Regions from separate parts of the Mesorhizobium sp. A556 genome, predicted to be linked through region 1. Evidence: predicted binding sites of a transcription regulator. Region 1 holds the regulator's gene; each other region holds the start of a gene.

Region 1 (4,252 bases):
CGTTCCTGATCGGCGAAAGCCTGATGCGGCAGGAAGATGTGGCGCAGGCGACACGGCTGCTGCTGACCGGGGCGGCCACCGCTGCGGAACATGTCTAGCCGCCTCACCCATCTCGGCGCGCAGGGCGAGGCGCATATGGTCGATGTCGGCGACAAGGCCGAGACTACCCGCACGGCGGTCGCCGAAGGGTTCGTGACCATGCTGCCCGAAACGCTGGCGATGATCCTCGCCGGCAACGCCAAGAAGGGCGACGTGCTCGGCACCGCGCGCATTGCCGGCATCATGGCTGCCAAGAAGACGCACGAACTCATCCCGCTCTGCCATCCGCTGCTTTTGACCAAGGTGTCGGTCGACATCGAACCCGACCATGCCTTGCCCGGCCTTAAAATTACCGCGTTGGCCCGCGTCACCGGCAAGACCGGCGTCGAGATGGAGGCGCTGACCGCCGCTTCCGTCGCCTGCCTGACCATCTACGACATGGCCAAGGCGGTTGACCGCGCCATGGTGATTTCCGGCATCCGGCTGGTAGAAAAGACCGGTGGCAAGTCCGGCGCCTACCAGGCGGAAGCGTAATGGCGCTGGTTCCGGTCGCCGAGGCGCTCGAACGCCTGCTGGACGGCACGGAACCGCTCACCAGTGAAAGCGTGCCCCTGTTCGAGGCGATGGACCGCGTGCTGGCGGAACCGATCGTGGCGCTGCGCACCCAGCCGCCCTTCGACGCGTCGGCCATGGACGGCTATGCGGTGCGTTTCGCCGATATCGCTACGCTGCCCGCACGGCTCTCGGTGGTCGGTACGGCACCGGCCGGTCGCAGTTTTGCAGGCAGCGTTGGCACCGGCCAGGCCGTGCGCATCTTCACCGGCGCGCCGCTACCCGAAGGCGCAGACACCATCGTCATCCAGGAAAACGTCCGCGATCTTGGCAACGCGTCCGTCGAGGTGCTGGAGCCGACGGACAAGGGCCGCAACATCCGCCGCGCCGGCCTCGATTTCGTTACCGGTGACGTTCTTCTGGAGGCCGGCCGCCTGCTCGATCCGGCGGCCCTTTCGCTCGCGGCCTCCGCCAATCATCCAAGCGTGAGCGTGGTGCGGAGGCCGCTGGTCGCCATCATCGCCACCGGCGACGAACTGCGCGCACCGGGCAGCGTGCTCGGCCCCGGCCAGATCATCTCGTCCAACGCCTACGGGGTCGCTGCAACCGCGCATTCGGTCGGCGCGCGCGCTCTCGATCTCGGCATTGCGGCGGACCGCAGGGAGGCCATCGCCGCGCTGGTGCGGCAGGCCGTGGCAGCCGGTGCCGATGTCATCGTCACGCTGGGGGGCGCTTCCGTCGGCGACCACGACCTCGTCCACGAGGTGCTCGCCGACGAAGGCATGGTGCTGGACTTCTGGAAGGTGGCGATGCGCCCCGGCAAGCCGTTGATGTCGGGCCGGCTGAACACTATCCGCTGCATCGGCCTGCCCGGCAACCCGGTCGCCAGCCTGGTTTGCTCGCAGCTTTTCCTCAAGCCGCTGCTTGCGCGCCTTGGCGGCCGCGCCTACCGCCCCGACCTGCGCGACGCGCTTCTCGGCGCACCCATGCCGGCCAACGATCTGCGCCAGGACTATGTTCGCGCGGCGGTGCGCGACGGTACAGGCGCGCTGGTGGCGACGCCGTTCGGTGTTCAGGATTCGTCGATGCTGCGAAGAATGACTGAAGCGGGCGGCCTGATCGTGCGCGAACCCTTTGCGCCTGCCGCGCAGGCCGGCGACGCCTGCCGCGTGCTGATGTTACGCTGAACAAATCGTCAACACATTCATTAAACTTTAAATGGTTGCGGAACACAACTGGAACAGATACTGTTTGTTCTGGTTTTGTTTTTCCGATTCCATATCGGACCGCCGGGGGCCGCCATGCTGACGCGCAAGCAACACGAACTGCTTCTCTTCATCAACGAAAGGCTGAAGGAGAGCGGCGTTCCGCCCTCCTTCGACGAGATGAAGGATGCGCTCGATCTTGCCTCGAAGTCGGGGATTCATCGCCTGATTACCGCACTGGAGGAACGCGGCTTCATCCGCCGGCTTCCCAACCGCGCACGTGCTCTCGAAGTCTTGCGCATGCCGGAATCGCTGACGCCCAGTTTCAACGGGGCGCGCAAATTTTCGCCCAGCGTCATTCAGGGTGGCCAGGGTCAGAATGGTTCGGGCCAGGGCAATTCGGGCGGGCAAGGCAAGAACTCTCGGCTGCAGAGCGCGGGCAATGACGACGATGTCGCCGCCAATGTCTCGATCCCGGTCATGGGACGCATCGCCGCCGGCGTGCCGATCGACGCCATCCAGCACAAGACGCATTCGATCTCGGTTCCGCCGGACATGATCATGGGCGGTGAGCACTACGCGCTGGAGGTGAAGGGCGATTCGATGATCGAGGCCGGCATCTTCGACGGCGATACGGTCATCATCCGCAATGCCAACACCGCCAATCCCGGCGAAATTATCGTCGCCCTCGTCGATGAGGAAGAAGCCACGCTGAAGCGGTTTCGCCGCAAGGGCGCGTCCATCGCGCTTGAAGCCGCCAATCCCGCCTACGAAACGCGCATCTTCGGACCTGACAGGGTCAAGGTGCAGGGCAAACTGGTCGGGCTGATCCGACGTTACTGAGTCGACGGCCTTCCTGAACTGGCATGGCAAATGCTAGTCGGCCGTCGTGTTCAAAACGCTGGCTTAATCCAGCAAGATCGCTCGACAGCCGCCGCGTTGGGCTCAATCGTCGCCCGCTGTGGTGACACCGGTCGTTTTGGTTCTTGTCCGAACCACCTTTTTATAAGGCGGCAAGCCGCGGGCCTCGCGTGAAAACTTCCGCTGCGTGTGCCAGGGCCGATAGTGTTCTTCGACGGCGAAACGGATTTCCGCCGGTACTGCTGCCGATTGCCGGTTGAAGAATATCTCGACGCTGCCGGAGCGAGCCAGTTGGCGCTTGGTGATCACCGTGACCAGCGGATCGCGGCATGGGTCGGAGGCGGTCGCGTCGTCGATGATGATCACGCTCGCGAAGGCGCAGGCGGGTCTGGCCGCCTTGGCGTCCTGCGCATGGGCAACCAGCGCGCCGGCCTCGTGACGGGCGACACACAGGCCTTGCGCGCACAGGAACGGCGTTCCCGGCGGTAGTTCCATGCTGTCGGCAAGGTCAAACTCGAGGGTTTTGGCCCCTGAGGTTTTAACCTTGACCATCTCCGGCTTAATGACGGTTTCGGCATTGAGCGCGCGGCGCCAATTGTCGATGGTGAACGCGTTGGGTCGAGGTCGGTTGACCGCCAGTTCGCCCCCGCCGATCGACACGGCGACAAGCCGAGCATCCTCCGACACCAGCACGTCCGGCGTCTTCACCATGGGCACCGCCAGCAGACCGGCAATCGCCAGGGGTAGTGCCGCAAGCCGTAGCCAGGTGGTCGCCATCGTGGCAAAGACCAGCGCGCCGGTGATGAACAGCACCGACTGGACGGAAACGAGGCCGACCGCGTCGATGGGCGAGCGCGCCGCGATCCAGTCGGATATGACGATCATCGCGGCCAGCCCCCTGCCCATGACATAGAGGAAGGGGCCATCCGCGCCGAACGGCATGGCCAGCGCGGCAAGCACGGCAAACGGCATGACGATGACCGAGACGATGGGCATCACCGCCAGATTGGCAAACAGGCTGAGCGGCGCGACGCGCTGGAAATGCCACATGGCATAAAGCGTCGTAGCGCCTCCGGCGATGATGGACGTCATCGCGAGACCGCCCATTCCCGCCAGGAATTTGCGTGACAGAAGGCCTGCGACAGAGCGGCGCGCGGGCACCTTGCCGCCTGCCCGCCCCGACCGGTAATCGGACCAGCCGGCATAGGCGCCGACCAGGGCCGCGGTTGCCGCAAACGACATCTGGAAGCTCGGGCCGACGACCTCGTGCGGCGACACCACGATCACCGCAATGGCGGAAATGGCCAGATTGCGCATGGTCAGCGCCGCGCGGTCGAACAGCACGGCCAGCAGCATGACCGCCAGCATGATGAAACTGCGCTCGGCGGCCACCACGACGCCCGAAATGGCAAGATAGGCGGCGATGGAAAAGAGCGCGGCGGCGGCGGCATATTTTTTCACCGGCCGGCGCGAGGAGAAATCGGGAAACAGCGCGAACCCGCCGCGCAGCAGCAGCATGATCGTGCCGGCAACCAGCGCCATGTGCAGGCCAGAAATCGAGATGATGTGGTAAATGCCAGTCTTGCGCATGGCTT
Region 2 (4,252 bases), 460 kb from region 1:
TGTCGCGCACGCCGGGAACGGCGGCGAAGAAATCGACGCCTTCCTCGACCGTCATGTCGAGAACGTCGGCAATGGACTTGCCCTTGAACAGCACGTCCAGCGTCTCGCGATTGTAACGCTTGCCGTGGCAGACGTCGCAGGTGACGTAGACGTCCGGCAGGAAGTGCATCTCGATCTTGATGACGCCATCGCCCTGGCAGGCTTCGCAGCGGCCGCCCTTGACGTTGAACGAGAAGCGGCCGGGCAGGTAGCCGCGAGCCTTGGCTTCCGGCAGGCCGGCGAACCAGTCGCGGATCGGTGTGAACGCGCCGGTATAGGTCGCCGGATTGGAACGCGGCGTGCGGCCGATGGGCGACTGGTCGATATCGATGACCTTGTCGAGGAATTCGAGGCCCTCGATGCGGTCGTGCTCGGCCGGATGTTCGCGCGAGCCCATGATGCGGCGCGAGGCCGCCTTGAACAGGGTTTCGATCAGGAAGGTGGATTTGCCGCCGCCGGAAACGCCAGTGATGGCGGTGAAGGTTCCGACCGGGATTTCAGCGGTGACGTTCTTGAGGTTATTGCCGCGCGCGCCGACCACCTTGATGCGCCGGTTCTTTTTCGCCTCGCGCCGTATGCCAGGTGTCGCCACCTCCAACTCGCCCGACAGATATTTGCCGGTGATCGAATTGGGATTGGCCATGACCTGCTGCGGCGTGCCTTCGGCGATGATGCGGCCGCCATGGATGCCGGCGGCGGGGCCGATATCGACGACATAGTCGGCGTGCAGGATCGCGTCCTCGTCATGCTCGACGACGATCACCGTATTGCCGATATCGCGCAGATGTTTCAGCGTATCGAGCAGGCGGGCATTGTCGCGCTGGTGCAGGCCGATGGACGGTTCATCCAGCACGTAGAGCACGCCGGTCAGGCCGGAGCCGATCTGCGAGGCAAGCCGGATGCGCTGGCTCTCGCCACCGGAAAGCGTGCCGGAGTTCCGGGCAAGGGTCAGATAGTCGAGGCCGACATCGTTCAAAAAGCGCAGCCGTTCGCGGATTTCCTTGAGCACGCGCACCGCGATTTCGTTCTGCTTGTCGTTGAGCGCGGCAGGCAGGTCGGCAAACCACTGGTTGGCATTGCGGATCGACTGTTCCGTCACCTCGCCGATGTGCTTTCCGCCGATCTTCACGGCCAAAGCCTCGGGCTTCAGGCGATAACCCTTGCATGCGGGGCAGGGCGTCGCCGCCATGAAGCGCTCGATCTCCTCGCGCATCCAGGCGGATTCGGTTTCTTTCCAACGCCGTTCGAGGTTGGGGATCACACCCTCGAACGTCTTGGTCGTCTTGTAGGAACGCAGGCCGTCATCATACTGGAACGGAATCTCGACCGCGCCGGTGCCATACAGGACGGCGTGCTTGGCCTCGTCGTCGAGGTCCTTGAATTTGTCGGCCAGTTTGAAGCCATAGACCTTGCCGAGCGCCTCCAGCGTCTGCGCGTAATAGGGCGAAGTCGATTTCGCCCATGGACTGACGGCGCCGGCGCGCAGCGAGACATTGTCGTCGGGCACTATCAGGTTCGCATCGACGGCGCGCTGGCTACCCAGACCGTCGCAGGTCGGGCAGGCACCGAATGGGTTGTTGAAGGAGAACAGCCGCGGCTCGATCTCCGGGATGGTGAACCCGGATACCGGGCAGGCGAATTTTTCGGAGAACAGAATGCGCTCATGCGTCTCGTTCTTCGATTTGTTGACCGAATCCTCGCCGGTCTGGCTGGCATCGAGCGGCTTGTCGGCAAATTCCGCGACACACAGTCCCTCTGCCAATTTCAGCGCCGTTTCGATGGAATCGGCCAGCCGCGTCGCGAGATCGCCACGCACGACGATGCGGTCGACCACCACGTCGAGATCGTGCTTGTATTTCTTGTCCAGCGCCGGCACGTCGGCGATTTCATAGAAGACGCCGTCGACCTTGACGCGCTGAAAGCCCTTCTTCTGAAGCTCCAGCAACTCCTTGCGATACTCGCCTTTGCGACCGCGCACGATGGGCGCGAGGATGAACAGGCGCGTGCCTTCCTCCACCGCCAGTACGCGGTCGACCATCTGCGAAACCGTCTGGCTCTCGATGGGCAGGCCGGTGGCCGGCGAATAGGGCACGCCGACGCGCGCGAACAGCAGGCGCATGTAGTCGTAGATTTCGGTGACGGTGCCGACCGTCGAGCGCGGGTTCTTCGAGGTGGTCTTCTGTTCGATGGAGATGGCGGGCGACAGGCCGTCGATCTGGTCGACGTCCGGCTTCTGCATCATCTCCAGAAACTGGCGCGCATAGGCAGACAGGCTCTCGACATAGCGCCGCTGGCCTTCCGCATAGATCGTATCGAAAGCGAGCGACGACTTTCCCGAGCCAGACACGCCGGTCATGACGATGAGCGAGTCACGCGGCAGGTCGATGTCGATGTTCTTCAGATTGTGTTCGCGCGCCCCGCGAATGGACAGATATTTATGGTCGGCCATCGCCGGTCGCCGCCTCAGGTCTGGAATTCATGGATCGGCGGGCTGCCGCCATCCCCTCATGTAGGTATATTCGCCGCCGCGTCGAGAGGCGCAGAAGTTGCCACCCGCGTTTAAGCGTCTTTCGGGCCGGCGGGCAAGCATAAAGAACAAAGACTGAACAGGTTCCTGACAAATCTGGCAGGAGCCCGCCTTTCAGTTCCGCTTGCGATCACTTTTTCCATTTCGGGCATTCAAGGGTTGACGCTAACGGGAGAGGAGAGCACGATCTTGGCGTCAAGGAAGCATGTTGCCGTTGCGTGGCCTGGGAAGAAGGGCCTTCTGCGAGGCGCCGCAGATTGGCGGATGTGTGCTTCTAGCGACTGTGTTGAACGGACAGAAGGAGCGAGGCATGACTCCACCGGATAGTCCCAACAGGCTCCGCTGATGCCGGAGCCGCGGCAAATATTGCTGACAGGCTGACGTTCCTTGGCCTTCGTGCAATTTGCCGAACCCCCGAAAATCAGAGACTGCAGTCGGATCGACGGCTGACGCCGCGAAGCATCCGAATTACAAAGCCGGTAAAACCCTCCCGGCGAAAGTGGCTAGACGTCACAAAGGCCCCGGCCGTTCTGTGAAAGCAGCGGCGGGGCCGATTTGCATGGGGCTGCCGTGCGTGGACGCTGTCGGCTTAAGACGGCGTGTTGCGCCGGTCGGTTGCAAGCGCCTTAATGACGCGGGGACGATAGCGAACCGGCCCCGATATCCACAGTAATGCTGCCGCCTATTCGAACGTCCATATCGCCGATCTTGAACTGGTTGGGCGAGGCGTTGCGGTCTTGACCATCCGGTTCGGCAGGAAGGGGTCTGACGATGCTGTAGTCGCCACCAACGCCGGGAAGCGCGCTTTTTGCCGGGGTTTGGGGCGCGCCTCCGGCAAACGCCAGAGGGGCGGCGACGGCAGCGCAGGCCAAGGTGGCCAGATATAAGGAGAAGCGGTTCTGGAACATCTGGCGATCATACAGGGCCAGCGCGGAAACGGCTAGGCGGGACGCATTCCGGTCCCAAGCTTGACATGAAAGGCGCGTCGATATAGAACATATAGAGAACGAAAAACCTTGTGGGAAAAGAAGTGTCAGGGGCGGCGCAGTTATCCGCCAGCCTGTAAGGTGCGGTGAAGTTGGTTTCGGATGAGCGCGGAGAAGGTTTATGGCGGGTAGCGTCAACAAGGTCATTTTAGTGGGAAATCTGGGCGCGGACCCGGAGGTTCGCCGGCTGAATTCCGGCGACGCGGTCGTCAATCTGCGCATCGCGACGTCGGAAAGCTGGCGCGACAAGAATTCCGGTGAGCGCAAGGAAAAGACCGAGTGGCACCAGGTCGTCATTTTCAACGACAATCTGGCCAAGGTCGCCGAGCAGTATCTGAAGAAGGGCATGAAAGTGTACCTTGAGGGCGCCCTGCAGACGCGCAAGTGGGAAAAGGACGGCGTGGAGCGATACTCGACGGAAGTGGTGCTGCAGAAATTCCGTGGTGAGCTGCAGATGCTCGATTCGCGAGGTCAGGGCGGCGAAGGTGGTCAGGTCGGTGGCTATTCGGGTGGCGACAGCAGCCGCGGCTCCGATTTCGGCCAGTCAGGTCCGAGCGACAATTCCAATCGTGGCGGCGGCAGGAGCGGCGGTGGCGGCTCGCGGGATCTGGACGACGAAATTCCGTTTTGACGGATGGTCTAAGACCGGACGACCATCGTTTTTATGATTTTTCTTCTAAAAGGCACGGAAACGGTGCCT
Region 3 (4,252 bases), 750 kb from region 1:
GCCTTCGCCGAGCTTGTCAAAGCGCGAGGCGCCGTAGGGATTTTGCCGGCCGCGCTCGCCAAAACCGCCGCGTCCGCCCGCGAAGGACGAGCCGCCATAGGGGTTGCCGTAGCCGCCGTAGGAATTGCCCGCCTCCTGCACTTCGACATGGGCTTCGGGCAGTTCGTCGAGGAAGCGCGAGGGAATGGTCGATTGCCATAGGCCGTGGATGCGGCGGTTGGAAACGAACCACAGATGCAGGTTCTTCTTGGCGCGAGTCAGGCCGACATAGGCGAGGCGGCGTTCCTCCTCCAGCCCGGAGCGGCCGCCTTCGTCCAGCGCGCGCTGATGCGGGAACAGGCCTTCTTCCCAGCCGGGCAGGAAGACGGTTTCGAATTCGAGGCCCTTGGCCGAATGCAGCGTCATGATGGAAACGGCGTCGAGGCTCTCGTTCTGCTCGGCGTCCATGACCAGGGCTACGTGTTCGAGGAAGGAGCGCAGCGATTCATACTCCTCCATGCCCCGGATCAACTCCTTCAGGTTTTCCAGCCGACCGGGCGCTTCCACTGAACGGTCGTTCTTCCACATATCGGTGTAGCCGCTTTCCTCGAGGATCGTCTCGGCCAGTTCATTGTGCGGCGTGGTGTCGAGCGCGCCCTGCCAACGGGCGAAATTCGCGGTGATTTCGCGAAGTGCCGCGCGCGGCTTCGGCTTCAACTCGTCGGATTCGGCCAGCTTGCCCGCCGCTTCCAGCATGGGCACGCGCAGCGCGCGGGCGGTGTCGTGAATCTGGCGGATGGCGGCTTCGCCAAGCCCGCGCTTGGGCACGTTGACGATGCGCTCGAAGGCGAGGTCGTCGGCTCCTTGCGCGACAACCCGCAGATAGGCCATCGCGTCGCGGATTTCCTGCCGCTCATAAAAGCGCGGACCGCCGATGACGCGGTAGTTCAGGCCGATCTCGATGAAGCGGTCCTCGAAGGAGCGCATCTGGAACGAAGCGCGCACCAGGATCGCCATGTCGTTGAGCTTGTGCTTGCCGCGCTGGTAGGCCTCGATCGTCTCGCCGATGGCGCGTGCTTCCTCGTCGGAATCCCAGGCGGCGTGGACATTGACCTTGGCGTCTTCCGGGTCGGGCCGGTCGGTAAACAGCGTCTTGCCCAGCCGTCCCTCATTATGGGCGATGAGGTGGGAGGCGGCACCCAATATATGCGCGGTCGAGCGATAGTTGCGCTCCAGCCGGATGACGGTCGCGCCGGGAAAATCCTTGTCGAAGCGCAGGATGTTATCGACCTCCGCCCCGCGCCAGCCATAGATCGACTGGTCGTCGTCGCCGACGCAGCAGATATTGACTCTGGTTTCGCTCACGGGCTGTTCCGCGCCAGTAGGCGCGGGCCCTCCGCGGGGGCCTCGCATAAGCTCGGGCGACCCGTCGGTCGCTCGGCCTTCGGCCGTATGCTCGTTAACCTCGCCCGAGGACGGATCTGGTACGCGAGCCATCGTATTTGTGCCCGGGCCCGTTTCACCCGATTGCTTAGGCCGCTGCGCCAGGAGCCGCAGCCACATATATTGCGCGGTGTTTGTATCCTGGTACTCGTCGACGAGGATGTATTTGAAGCGGCGATGGTATTCGGCCAGCACGTCGTGATGGGCGCGGAAAATGCGGATCGGGTGGCACAGCAGATCGCCGAAATCGCAGGCGTTCAACGTCAGGAGCCTGTCCTGATAGGCCTTGTAGAGTTCGCGGCCCTTGCCGTTGGCGAAGCCGCGGGCGTCGCCTTCGGGAATGTCGGCGGAACCGAGGCCCCTGTTCTTCCAGCCATCGATCATCTGCGCGAACTGTTTTGGCGGCCAGCGCTTGTCGTCGATGCCGTCGGCCTGGATCAACTGCTTGATCAGCCGCACCACGTCGTCGGTGTCGAGGATGGTGAAATCGGAGCGCAGGCCGGCTAGTTCGGCGTGTCTGCGAAGCAGCTTGACGCCAATCGAATGGAAGGTGCCAAGCCACGGCATGCCCTCGACCGCTTCGCCGACGAGCAGGCCGATGCGGTTCTTCATCTCGCGCGCCGCCTTGTTGGTGAAGGTGACGGCAAGTATCTGGCTTGGCCATGCTTTTCCGGTCGCAAGGATATGGGCGATGCGGGTGGTCAAGACGCGCGTCTTGCCGGTGCCGGCGCCGGCAAGCACCAGAACCGGGCCTTCGGTGGTTTCCACCGCCAGCCGCTGTTCGGGGTTCAGCCCTTTCAGGTAATCGGGCGCGGCATTGTGGCTCTGCCGTGCGGCCATCGCACGCGCGGCAATACCCGACGGGGCCGGGGGCCGCGCATCGGGTTCGTCGAAAAAGGGCATATCGTCTGCAACGCTAGACATCTTGCTGGAATGTAGTGATTCGCAACGGAAAGGCCAGAAGCGTCTCCGTTTTGTTCCGGTTTGAAGGCTTTTGCGCGGCGCATGGCGAGGGTTTCGCTTGTTTTTTTTGACAGAACGGTTTCGCGCCACAGATCAATTGGCGGATACCGGCCTGGCGGTGTCCAGTCGGCATCTGAGGGATCATCATCTTGGCTATTCTCATCACCACGATCATCCTCGCCCTTATCGGCCTGTTCCTGGGCATAGGCGGCGCGTGGCTCGCGGCCCTTGGCGGCAGTTGGTATTACCTGCTTGTCGGGCTGGGTTTCCTCGTCACCGCACGGCTGCTCTATCGGCGCAGGAGCGGCGCCTTGTGGCTTTACGCGGCAATCGTGCTTGGAACGCTGATCTGGGCGGTGTGGGAAATCGGCTTCGACTGGTGGTCGCTTGCGCCGCGCGGCGGCGTGGTGGTGTTGGTGGCGCTGTGGCTTTTGACGCCATGGGTGCGCAGGAAGCTGGCCGGACCGGATGGCCGCGCCGTGCTGATCTTTTCGATCCTGGCGGCGCTTGGCGTCGCTATTTACTCCATGTCTATCGATGCGCGCGACATGGCTGGAAGCCTGCCGAACGAGCCGATCACGCCGACCGCCAATCTCGGCGGCGATGCGCCGGCGGGCGAATGGCCCTATTATGGTCGCACGCAGTTCGGCCAGCGCTATTCGCCGCTCGACAAGATCACCACCGCCAATGTCGCCGACCTCAAGCCTGCCTGGACCTACCGGACCGGTGATATTCGCGGTCCCGACGATGTGACCGAGACGACCTATCAGGTAACGCCGCTGAAAATCGGCGACACGCTCTACATCTGCACGCCGCATAACTTCGCCATCGCCATTGATGCCGCGACCGGCAAGGAAAAATGGCGCTTCGATCCGAAGATCGGGCCGGAAAGCCAGCGCCAGCACCAGACCTGCCGGGGCGTATCCTATTATCATGATGCCAAGGTCGCGGCCGGCCAATCCTGTGCCGAGCGCGTCTATCTGCCGACGTCGGATGCACGCCTGATCGCGCTGGATGCCGCGAACGGTCAGGTCTGCCCGGCCTTCGGCAAGCAAGGCACCGTCGATCTCGATGCCGGAATGCCCTATCCGAAGGCCGGCTATTATTATTCCACTTCGGCGCCGCTGATCGCCGGCGGCAAGATAATCGTCGGCGGGGCGGTCAACGACAATTATTCGACGCAGGAGCCATCCGGCGTCATTCGCGCCTTCGATGCCGATACCGGCCAGCTCGTGTGGAACTGGGATTCCGGCAATCCCGAACAGACCGCGCCGCTGGCCGCGGGCCAGACCTATACCGCCAACTCGCCCAATATGTGGTCGACGGCGAGCGCTGACGAAAAGCTGGGCCTCGTCTACGTGCCGCTCGGCAACCAGACGCCGGACCAGCTTGGCATGAACCGCAGCGCGAACGTCGAAAAATACTCGTCATCCATCACAGCGCTCGACCTGAATACCGGCAAGGTGCGCTGGGTGCGCCAGACCGTGCATCACGACCTCTGGGACATGGACGTGCCGGCGCAGCCGTCGCTGATCGACATCACCACGGCCAATGGCGTGGTGCCGGCGCTGGTCGGACCGACCAAGCAGGGCGACATCTATGTGCTGAACCGCGAAACCGGCGAGCCGATCGTTCCGGTGACGGAAGTTCCAGCGCCGGGCGGTGCGATCGATGGCGACCGTACCGCGCCGACGCAGCCTAGCTCCGGCTTGAGCTTCAATCCGCCGCCGCTGACCGGGGCCGACATGTGGGGCATTTCCATGTTCGATCAGTTGGCCTGCCGGATCGAGTTCAAGCGGCTTCGCTATGAGGGGCGCTATACGCCGCCTTCGGTGCAGGGCTCGCTGATCTATCCCGGCAATTTCGG
Region 4 (4,252 bases), on a different contig from region 1:
ACGGCCCCAATGAAAAACGGCCGGGAATGACGAATGGTGTTAGCAATTCCGCCAATCGCGGGCGTTGCAGATCGCCAGAAGTAAAAATGAAATCCGTCATTCCCGGCCTCGTGAGCGACCGCAGGGAGCGGAGAGTGTCGGGAATCCATGCCTCAAGCTCGAGACACAAATCCATACCTCGGGCTCGATGGCACACATAAAGACAACCAAGAAATAGCCCTGAGAAACAAAATGGCCGGGACATGCCCAGCCATTTCAGTATCGGATAGCGGCTTTTTACTGCGCGATGGGGGCGTATTTGCCGTCGTGCCACTGGTTGATGTCGTAGCTGGCGTTCATCAGGTCGCCCTTCTTGTCGAAGGTGATGGGGCCGACCACGGTGTCGATCGGCTTGCCGTCCTTCAGCGCTTCGGCAACCTTTGCCGGATCATCGCTGCCGGCGCGCTGGATGCCTTGCGCGATCGCCTGGATGGTGGCGTAGGAGAACAGCGTGAAGCCCTCCGGCACAAAGCCGCCGGCCTTGATCTTCTCGATCGCCGCCTTCGCTTCCGGCTTGGCCTGCGGATCGGACGGGAACACGAACATGGTGCCCTCGCCGGCCGGGCCGGCAACCTGCCAGAATTCCGGCGATGCAATCGAATCCGGCATGATGAGCTGGAACTTCAGGTTCTGCTCGGCAGCCTGGCGCATGATCAGGCCGGCTTCCGGGTGATAGCCGCCGAAATAGACGACATCGGTCTTGAGTTCCTTCAGCTTGGTAATCAGGGCCGAATAGTCCTTTTCACCCGCATTGATGCCTTCATACATGACCTCTTTCAGGCCATTTTCGCCCATCGTCTTGCGGACCGCATCGGCGATGCCCTGGCCGTATGCGCTCTTGTCGTGCAGGACGACGACGTTCTTGCCGGCATATTTCTTGGCGATCCATGGGCCGATGAAAGCGCCTTGCGCGTCGTCGCGGGTGTAGAGGCGCATGATGGTGTTCCAGCCCTTGGCGGCTGCGTCGTCCGTCATGACCGGATTGGAGGAAGCCGGGCTCATCATCAGCACGCCAGCTTCGGCATAGACGGCGGATGCCGGGATGCTGGAGCCGGAACAGGCGTGGCCGTCAACGAACTTGATACCGTCGGCGACGATGCGGTTGGCCACCGAGACAGCCTGCTTCGGATCGCAGACGTCGTCTTCCATCGAAAGCTTGATCTGGCGGCCGTCGACCCCGCCCGCGGCGTTGATTGCGTCGGCGGCGGCCTGCGCACCCTGCTTGAACTGGTCGCCGATGGTGGCGAGCTGTCCCGTCATCGGACCGGCCACCGCGATGGTGATGTCGTCGGCGTGAGCCATGGACACGCCCATCGCAAGGCCGAACAGCGTTGCGCTCAGAATTCCCGTTTTTTTCATCTGAAACCTCCCATTGGACGCTGCCACACGGCAACGCCTTACCCAGAATGGCGGCGACAATTCCATTCTTCAACGGTTCTGTCCAGAGGGTGTGATTGAGTCAGGCAACTGCCGCTTGTTCTTGATAACGCCGCATAAATGGCAAAAGCCGTGCCGGCCTTGTTCCGGCCGGTCGCGGCTTTGCCTGTCGAGTGATCCCCTACGAGCCGGAGCAATTGCCCCGCGCCACGAATCCCCTCGCCGTCCCTGTTGTGCGTTCGGCTTTGCCTCTTATGGCTGCCGCATTCTTGTTTTCGGGCGCGCCGTCTTTGTGCGGCGTCGATCCGAAGCCTTGCCCTGTCAGTCCGTCGTATAACTCAGTGCATCGTCATCCATTCGCGGGCTTCGCGAAGCGCGCGGGCGATCTCGATCTTGGACATGGTCGCCGACAATTCCGAGCGCAGACCAGCGGCTCGCGTGGAGCCCTTGATCGCGGCGATGTTGAACCATTTGTGGGCTGCCACCATATCGGTCGCGCAATCGCGGCCCGTGGCGTACATCATGCCCAGCTCGAAAAGGATGTCGGCCTGGGCAGTTGCCCCCATGACGCCGAAGCCAGCTTCCTGCATTTCAAAACGTGCCATTTTAATCCCCTGTCTCTGTCCCGAGAGCCGCCTCCGCTTGTCCGTTGAATTCGGCTGGGGGCTTGCTCTTCCGATGCTTCGAAGCATGAGGCCGAGGCTTGAATCCGTCGTTAAATGGCGTGCTTAATTTGGAGAAAACAAAGCTAAAACAAGAGGTAAACGTGAGAAACCGTTAAGGATACAAACCCCGCATTTATGCGGATTCGTTTCAAATTCGATGAAAATCCGACGCCTGCCGGTCAACACTTCGCTAACCACGGAAATGATCGGCCAAATGGCAATCCATGAAATTTCGGGCTGAACCTTGGCTGGGGCCCTCAAAAAAAGCTGCCGTTCTTACGCAGCGGCACCACTTTTGTTTTGAATAAGGCTGGCCTAGCTTTCCTCTAACGCACGAACGGCGGCGCAGGAGCCGCCACCGTGGTTCACAGGGAGGACTTCTCGATGTTTGCCAAAGCCAGCATGGCACTTGCAGCCACATTCATGGTGTCGGGGATCCTGACCGGCGCCGCCCTTGCGGACCCGATCGAGGGCAACTGGAAAACCAAGGACGGCGACACGGCCGCGATCAGTTCCTGCGGCGAATCGTTCTGCATCAAGCTGACGACGGGCAAGTATGCGGGCAAGTCGATCGGCACGATGAAGACAAGCGGCGCCGATGCCTATACCGGCTCGATCACCAAGCCCTCGAACGGCAAGACCTATTCCGGCAGCGCAAAGCTTTCAGGCAGTTCGCTAAAGATGACCGGCTGCGTGCTCGCCGTCCTGTGCGAGAGCCAGACGTGGAAGAAGCTGTAGCGAGTAGCGAGGGGATCGTCTGGCGATAGGGGAAAAGCAAACGCTTCTCCCCTATTCGCCATTCCCTATTCGCTCTATCTCGCCTTCTGGCCGAACAGCACCTTTTGCGCTTCCTTGTCGTCGGCCAGGTTGCGGCGGTGTTCCTGGCCGATCTCGACACCCCGCACGACGGCCGGGCGAGCTGCAATCGCCTCGAACCAGCGTTTCATGTTCGGAAAATCATTGAGGTCCTGACCCTGGTTCTTGTAAGAACGGGTCCAGGGGAACGAGGCCATATCGGCGATCGAATAATCACCGGCCAGAAATTCCCTGTCTGCCAGACGCCTGTTCAAGACGCCATAGAGCCGATTGACCTCGTTGGTATAGCGGTCGATGCCGTAGGCGATCTTTTCCGGCGCATATTGCCGAAAATGATGCGCCTGCCCCGCCATCGGCCCAAGCCCGCCCATCTGCCAGAACAGCCACTGGTCGACTTCCACCCGCTGGCGCTCATCCATTGAGTAGAATTTGCCGAACTTTCGGCCAAGATATTGAAGGATCGCGCCGGATTCGAAGACGGAAATCGGCTTTCCCTTCCATCGCCCGTCAGCGGCAGGACCTTCCGGGTCGATAATCGCCGGCATGCGATTATTGGGCGATATTTTCAGGAATGAAGGCTCGAACTGCTCGCCCTTGCCGATGTTGACGTACTTTACCACGTAGGGAACGCCCAATTCCTCCAGCATGATCGAGATCTTGTGGCCGTTCGGGGTTGGCCAATAGTAAAGTTCGATCGGTACAGTCTGCGATGGCATGCCGGGTTCTCCTGCGATGGGTTCCCCCAACAGGTAAGCCGGTGCGGCGCTGGCGCAAGCGGCAGCCGGTACAAAGCATTGTCAATAAATTTGAACGGCAGATGAATGCGGGCATCAGTGCCGGTTCAGCCGGCCGGGCGCAATCTCCTTGCATTGAAGGAGACGCCCGCCATGCTCGCCCGCCGCTTTACCATCGTTTGCCTGCTGACGACGCTGTTCGGCATGGCGTTCGCCGTCCTCGTCGCGCAGGCGGACCGCCAGCCGCGCACCTGGCACGACATGGACAGCGGCCTGTGCGGCGGCGGCTTGTGCTCAAGCCATTTCAACCGCTGAGCCGTACCGATCATGACCCGCTCAACCGCCAATATCGCAACAATCCTGCGGCTACTGCCGCGCACCGCGCTGATCCTGCTGGCGCTTGCGGCGCCCGTCCTGGCGGTTCCGCTCATGCGCGCGGACAACGGGGCGACCATCGACGCGCCAACGGTGCGCAAGGGCAGCGGCGCCGGTTTCGTGCTTCTGGTCAGTTTGCGGCGCGGCTGAAATAAAGCCGGGGTTTTATCGGCTTGGGTGGCCCGCCCACTCTCCCACGCCCCGCAAACATCTATATAGTGGGCCATGGAAAATCGAATCTACCCC

Evidence for each region. Region 1 encodes LexA, which represses DNA repair genes until DNA is damaged. Its sites were predicted from a motif close to TGTTCNNNNTGTGTTCNG; they were not measured.
Region 2: a site for LexA is predicted at 2,631-2,648, ahead of uvrA (excinuclease ABC subunit UvrA). Genes of this name have one in related genera too.
Region 3: a site for LexA is predicted at 2,387-2,404, ahead of ACX3P0_RS00535 (UvrD-helicase domain-containing protein). Genes of this name have one in related genera too.
Region 4: a site for LexA is predicted at 2,155-2,172, ahead of ACX3P0_RS06350 (sel1 repeat family protein). Genes of this name have one in related genera too.

The regions. Positions count from the first base shown of each region.
Region 1 is NZ_JBTMXA010000001.1:874,333-878,584, forward strand. It holds gene trpC (indole-3-glycerol phosphate synthase TrpC) at 1-98, shown strand, start outside; gene moaC (cyclic pyranopterin monophosphate synthase MoaC) at 91-573, shown strand; gene ACX3P0_RS04400 (molybdopterin molybdotransferase MoeA) at 573-1,778, shown strand; gene lexA (transcriptional repressor LexA) at 1,893-2,639, shown strand; gene ACX3P0_RS04410 (ComEC/Rec2 family competence protein) at 2,742-4,252, opposite strand, start outside.
Region 2 is NZ_JBTMXA010000001.1:411,330-415,581, forward strand. It holds gene uvrA (excinuclease ABC subunit UvrA) at 1-2,488, opposite strand, end outside; gene ACX3P0_RS02030 (hypothetical protein) at 3,193-3,474, opposite strand; gene ssb (single-stranded DNA-binding protein) at 3,674-4,183, shown strand.
Region 3 is NZ_JBTMXA010000001.1:121,870-126,121, forward strand. It holds gene ACX3P0_RS00535 (UvrD-helicase domain-containing protein) at 1-2,346, opposite strand, end outside; gene ACX3P0_RS00540 (glucose/quinate/shikimate family membrane-bound PQQ-dependent dehydrogenase) at 2,535-4,252, shown strand, end outside.
Region 4 is NZ_JBTMXA010000002.1:369,172-373,423, reverse strand. It holds gene ACX3P0_RS06355 (ABC transporter substrate-binding protein) at 277-1,398, opposite strand; gene ACX3P0_RS06350 (sel1 repeat family protein) at 1,755-2,021, opposite strand; gene ACX3P0_RS06345 (DUF2147 domain-containing protein) at 2,466-2,819, shown strand; gene ACX3P0_RS06340 (glutathione S-transferase N-terminal domain-containing protein) at 2,894-3,613, opposite strand; gene ACX3P0_RS06335 (hypothetical protein) at 3,719-3,946, shown strand; gene ACX3P0_RS06330 (hypothetical protein) at 3,959-4,156, shown strand; gene ACX3P0_RS06325 (AMP nucleosidase) at 4,232-4,252, shown strand, end outside.